2 regions of the Streptomyces sp. NPDC005435 genome follow, and region 1 is predicted to be linked to the other one. Evidence: riboswitches for the same ligand, from Rfam matches in the RefSeq annotation. Region 1 holds a riboswitch; the other holds the start of a gene.
What was found. Region 1 has a riboswitch for S-adenosylmethionine ahead of thrC (threonine synthase). Riboswitches for the same ligand answer to the same signal wherever they lie in the genome.
Positions count from the first base shown of each region.

Region 2: linked by a shared signal. The riboswitch ahead of AB0898_RS20870 (aminotransferase class V-fold PLP-dependent enzyme) and the one ahead of thrC (threonine synthase) in region 1 are both predicted to bind S-adenosylmethionine.

Region 1 is NZ_JBEXEQ010000006.1:240,615-243,606, reverse strand. Features, by position in the region: gene AB0898_RS10240 (trehalose-6-phosphate synthase) at 1-251, opposite strand, end outside; gene AB0898_RS10235 (glucosyl-3-phosphoglycerate synthase) at 350-1,294, opposite strand; SAM riboswitch class I at 1,463-1,618, shown strand; gene thrC (threonine synthase) at 1,637-2,911, shown strand; gene AB0898_RS10225 (MoaD/ThiS family protein) at 2,908-2,992, shown strand, end outside.
Region 2 is NZ_JBEXEQ010000015.1:163,766-166,757, forward strand. Features, by position in the region: gene AB0898_RS20870 (aminotransferase class V-fold PLP-dependent enzyme) at 1-1,274, opposite strand, end outside; SAM riboswitch class IV at 1,422-1,538, opposite strand; gene trpD (anthranilate phosphoribosyltransferase) at 1,647-2,711, opposite strand; gene AB0898_RS20880 (cytochrome bc complex cytochrome b subunit) at 2,847-2,992, opposite strand, start outside.

The DNA of each region.
Region 1 (2,992 bases):
CGTACCCGCTGCCCGCCGGTGTCCGCCTCGGGCAGCAGCCCGCCGTCCGCGCGCCGCACCGCCTCCCGGTCGCCGTCACCGAGCGCCGCGCACACCCACACCGCGTCGGTGCCGGGACCGATCGCCGACAGCCCCGAGACCAGCCCGCCACCGCCGCGCCGCGACGTCAGCGCCCCGTCCGGACCCACCGTGTACGACACCGGGCCACGATTCGACGCGACCAGCACCTCAGCACCCTGCGTTGAAGCCATGGTCCTCAACCTAGCCCGGCACCGAAACCCTCAAACGTGTGCGGGACGCGGCGCGGCGCCTTGTATACGGCCCTCCGTATACGGGGTGCGGCGCGCTCTCACGCCACCCGCCGCTCCGCGTACTCCGCGATCTCCGCCATGGGCGGCCGCTCCTCCGTGTCCACCGCGTACGTACGCGGCTCGAAGCCGGACACCCCCCGCTCGAACTGGGTCAGGGAGGGCCGGACCAGGTGCCCGCGGGCCAGCCGCAGCTGGGCCGTGCGGTAGATCGCGGCGGCCATGCGCCCGAGCGCCTGCCCGTCCTGGTGCCGGTGCTTGCGGACGCCGACGTCGACCTGGGCCAGCGCGTCGAGCCCGACCAGATGCAGCGCGTCCACCAGCATCCCCAGCTCCACGCCGTACCCCACCGGGAACGGCAGCTGTTCCAGCAGCGAGCGCCGGGCCGCGTACTCACCGCCCAGCGGCTGGACGAAACCGGCCAGCTGCGGCCAGTGCATGTTCAGCAGCGGCCGCGCCATCAGCTCGGTGACCCGCCCGCCCTGTCCGGCGGCGCCGCCGAGGGGGCGGTCGTACATCGCCTTGACCAGGTCCACCTGCGGATCGGTGAGCAGCGGGCCGACGATGCCGAGGACGAAGTCCGAGGAGAACTCCTTCAGATCCGCGTCCACGAAGGCGACGATGTCCCCGCTGGTCGCGAGCAGAGACCGCCACAGCACCTCGCCCTTGCCGGGTACGGCCGGCAGCCGGGGCAGTATCGCGTCGCGGTGCACGACCCGCGCGCCCGCCGCCGCCGCGACCTCGGAGGTGCGGTCGGTGGACCCGGAGTCCACCACGACGATCTCGTCCACCAGCGGCGCCTGCGTCACCAGGTCGTGGCGGATCACGGACACGATGTCGCCGACCGTCTCCTCCTCGTTCAGCGCGGGCAGCACCACGGACACGCTCTGTCCGGAGCGCTGCTTGGCGGCGAGGACGCGGTGCAGCGGGCGGTCGGCCACGGACCAGGAGCGGGTGGCCAGCCAGCGCTCGGTTTCTTCCAGCATGGTCTGCGGCTCCTTCTCAGGGGGGACGTACGGTCACACGTGCCGGTGTTCTTGAACCCGTCTCGCGGTTCGGACGACACCTTCAACTGTGCTGGCCTTCGGTTACAGTCTTGAACAACGCCGGTGACCATCGCATGTCCGAGACGATCGGCGTTCACAACCGCATACAGCTCATCCAGAGGGGCAGAGGGAAACGGCCCTGCGAAGCCCCGGCAACCCTCCAGCCGGTCTCGTGCGCGGACACTCCGCGACACCGCGAGGCTCCCGGCTCGGGAAGGTGCCAAATCCGTCTCACGGCGAGATTCGTCGTGAGGAAGATGAGGAGAAAGGGCCTCGCCTCCCATGGCTGTGCAGACCATTGCCACCCCCACTGTCGATCTCGGCCCCGCCGCCGCCCTCAGCTGCCGGGAGTGCGGGCACCGCGTCCCGCTCGGCCCGGTCTTCGCCTGCGAGGAGTGTTTCGGCCCGCTGGAGATCGCCTACGACTTCTCCGGCTACGACACCGAGGGCCTCCGCAAGCGCATCGAGTCAGGACCCGCCAGCATCTGGCGCTACGCCCCGCTGCTGCCCGTCCCCGCCGACGTCGCGGAGAAGCCGAACCTCCACCCCGGCTGGACCCCGCTCGTCAAGGCCGACAACCTCGCCCGTGAACTCGGCGTCACCGGCGGCCTGTTCGTCAAGGACGACTCCGGGAACCCCACCCACTCCTTCAAGGACCGCGTGGTCGCCCAGGCCCTGGAGGCCGCCCGCGCCTTCGGCTTCACCACGCTCTCCTGCTCCTCCACCGGCAACCTCGCGGGCGCGGTCGGCGCCGCCGCGGCCCGCGCGGGGCTGCGCTCCTGCGTGTTCATCCCGCACGACCTGGAGCAGGGCAAGATCGTCATGGCCGCGGTCTACGGCGGTGAACTCGTCGGCATCGAGGGCAACTACGACGACGTGAACCGCTTCTGCTCCGAGCTGATCGGCGACCCGGCCGGCGAGGGCTGGGGCTTCGTCAACGTCAACCTCAGGCCGTACTACGCCGAGGGCTCCAAGACGCTGGCGTACGAGATCTGCGAGCAGCTCGGCTGGCGGCTGCCGGACCAGCTCGTGGTGCCGATCGCCTCCGGCTCCCAGCTCACGAAGATCGACAAGGGGCTCAAGGAGCTGATCGCGCTCGGCCTGGTCGAGGACAGGCCGTACAAGATCTTCGGCGCCCAGGCGGAGGGCTGCTCGCCGGTGTCGGCCGCGTACAAGGCGGGCCACGACGTCGTACGGCCCCAGAAGCCGGACACCATCGCCAAGTCGCTGGCCATCGGCAACCCCGCCGACGGGCCGTACGTCCTCGACATCGCCCGGCGCACCGGCGGCGCCGTGGAGGACGTGACGGACCCCCAGATCGTGGACGCCATCAAGCTGCTGGCCCGCACCGAGGGCATCTTCGCGGAGACGGCGGGCGGCGTGACGGTCGGCGTGACGCGCAAGCTGATCGAGAACGGCGTACTGGACCCGACGCTCACCACCGTCGTCCTGAACACGGGCGACGGCCTCAAGACGCTGGACGCGGTGGCCGGTACGGGGCTCACCGCGACCATCCGACCGAACCTGGACTCCTTCCGAGAGGCTGGCCTCGTATGAGTGTGACCGTTCGCATCCCCACCATCCTGCGCACCTACACCGGCGGACAGGCGGAGGTGGCCGCCGAGGGTGCCACGCTCG
Region 2 (2,992 bases), on a different contig from region 1:
TCGCGCAGGGCCGCCACGAAGCGGTCGACGTGTTCCTCCGGGGTGCCCGCGCCGAAGCTGACGCGGACCGCGTTCAGGGGGGCGTCCGGGGTGCCGCAGTCGGCGTCGGTGTCGGGGGTGCCGTCGAGGAGGGTGCGCAGGAGGGGGTGGGCGCAGAAGAGGCCGTCGCGGACGCCGATGCCGTACTCGGCGGAGAGCGCGGCGGCCAGGCGGGAGCCGTTCCAGCCGGCCACCACGAAGGACAGCACGCCGACGCGCGGGGCGTCGTCCCCGAAGAGGGAGAGGACGCGCACGCCGGGCACCTCCGCGAGACCCTCGCGCACCCGGCGGATCAGCACCGCCTCCCGCTCGGCCAGACGGTCGAGCCCCGCCTCCTCCAGCGCCGCGCAGGCGGAGGCGATGGCGTAGGCGCCGATGACGTTCGGGGAGCCCGCCTCGTGCCGGGCGGCGCCCTCGTGCCACTCCACCTCGACGCGGCCGTCCGCACCCCGTACGACCCGGCGGCTCGCCCCGCCGCCCGCGAGGTACGGCTCGGCGGCCGTGAGCCAGTCGGCGCGCCCGGCGAGCACACCCGAGCCGAAGGGCGCGTACAGCTTGTGCCCGGAGAAGGCCACCCAGTCCACGTCCAGCTCGCGCACGCTCACCGGGTGGTGCGGGGCCAGCTGGGCCGCGTCCAGGACGATCCGGGCGCCGTGCGCGTGCGCGGCCGCCGCCAGCTCGCGCACCGGCCACAGCTCCCCGGTGACATTGGAGGCCCCGGTGACGCACACCAGTGCCGGAGCGGCGGTGTCCCGCGCGGCGAGGGCCCGCTCCAGCGTGGCCACGGCCGCCCTGGGGCTGCGGGGCGCGGCGAGGACGGTGACCCGGTCCTGCGGCCAGGGCAGCAGCGCCGCGTGGTGCTCGGTCTCGAAGACGAACACCTCGCACCCGGCGGGCAGCGCCCGGGCCAGCAGGTTCAGCGAGTCGGTGGTGGAGCGGGTGAACACCACCTGGTCGTCGGCCCGGCAGTCCAGGAACCGGGCGACCGTGCGGCGGGCGTTCTCGAACAGCTCCGTGGAGAGCCGGGACAGCTGCCCGGCGCCCCGGTGGACGCTGCCGTAGTACGGCGCGTAGGCGGCCACGTCGTCCCAGACGCGCCGGAGGGCGGGGGCACTGGCCGCGTAGTCCAGCGCGGCGTACTCCACCTCGCCGCCGGTGACGAGCGGGACGGTGACCCCGGACCCGAGGACGGGCAGCGGGGCGAGGACGGCGGGGGCAGCGGTGAGCACGGACATGAGGGGTCAACTCCCGTGAGAAAGCCCGGAGTCGGCGCGCGGGTACGACAAGGCCCGGCACGCGGCGAACTCGGGAAGAGAAGAAGGGGCGTGCGGAGGCGGGGCTCTGCGGCCCTAACGCATTCGCTTGCTCAAGGAAGGCTCCCTCGACCGCGCTTGCCGTAGACCTCGCTGCCTACGGCCTGGTCCTCACCCGGGGCACCCCGCCACGGACGGAGGGTTGCCGGACAGCCGGCCGGGGCCTGTTGGCTGTCACTCGTGACCTGATCAAAAAGCTAGCGGGGGCCCGGCGGTTCGCGCAACCGGCGTCCGGATCGCGGGACGCCGGCCGCGCGGGCACCGCCGGAACCTCAGCGGCTCGTCACCGCCGCCTCAGCGGTTCGTCGCCGCCACCCACCGCTCCAGCGTCCGCCGGGCCGCCCCGGAGTCGATGGACTCCGCCGCCCGTGCCATGCCCTCGCGCAGCTGGTCCGCCAGGGGCGCCCCGGTCGGGTCCAGGGCCACCAGCGCGGCCGCGGAGTTCAGCAGCACCGCGTCCCGTACGGGGCCCGTCTCGCCGTCCAGGAGCCTGCGGGCGACCTCCGCGTTGTACGCCGGGTCGCCGCCGCGCAGGGCGTCCACCGGGACCAGCTCGATGCCGACGTCACGCGGGTCGAAGACCTCCTCGGTGACCTTGCCGTCGCGCACGATCCACACCCGCGAGGGCGAGGTCGTCGTCAGCTCGTCGAGCCCGTCCTCGCCCCGGAAGACCAGGGAGGAGTTGCCCCGCTCGGCGAAGACGCCCGCCACGATGGGCGCCATGGCGAGGTTGGCGACCCCGACCGCCTGCGACCGCACCCGCGCCGGGTTGGTCAGCGGGCCGATGACGTTGAAGACCGTACGGATGCCGAGCTGGCCGCGCGCGGCGCCCACGTGCCGCAGCGCCGGGTGGAACTTGATCGCGAAGCAGAAGGTGATCCCCGCCTCCTCCGCGACCTCGGCCACCCGCTTCGGGGTCAGCTCCAGGTTGACGCCGAGCTTCTCCAGCACGTCGGAGGAGCCGGAGGCGGAGGACGCGGCGCGGTTGCCGTGCTTGATGACCTTGGCGCCGGTGCCCGCGACCACGATCGAGGACATCGTGGAGATGTTCACGGTCTTGGCGCCGTCGCCGCCGGTGCCGACGATGTCGACGGTCCGGCCCGGCACCTCGATGGTGTTCGCGTGGTCGTACATCGCCCGGACGATGCCGGTGATCTCCTGGACCGTCTCGCCCTTGGCGCGCAGCGCGACCAGGAACCCGGCGATCTGGGCGTCGGTCGCCTCGCCGCGCAGGAGCCGGTCCATCGCCCAGGCGGTCGCGTCGGCGCTCTGGTCCTCGCCCTCCAGCAGGGAGTTCAGTACGACGGGCCAGGAACGGCCCGCCGCGGTGTCGCCTCCAGCGGGGGTCACAGCGCTCATCAGCCGCTCCTGGTGTGAAAAGTCCTCGTACGGGGGGCACGCGGGTGCCCACCCCCACCCTATCCAGCCCGAACAGGGCGAAGGGCCCCGCCCGGAATCCGGAGGGGGCCCTTCGTGCGTGTGGCGACGCGGGGATCAGTGGTGGCCGTGGCCGCTCGTGATCTCCTTGTACTCCTCGACGGTCGGCTTGGGGATCTGGTTGTCCTCGCCGTAGTAGGCGTTGGACAGCTTGACGCGCAGTCGCTGCGACGCCGTCACCTTGCGCTCGACACCGTTCTCGT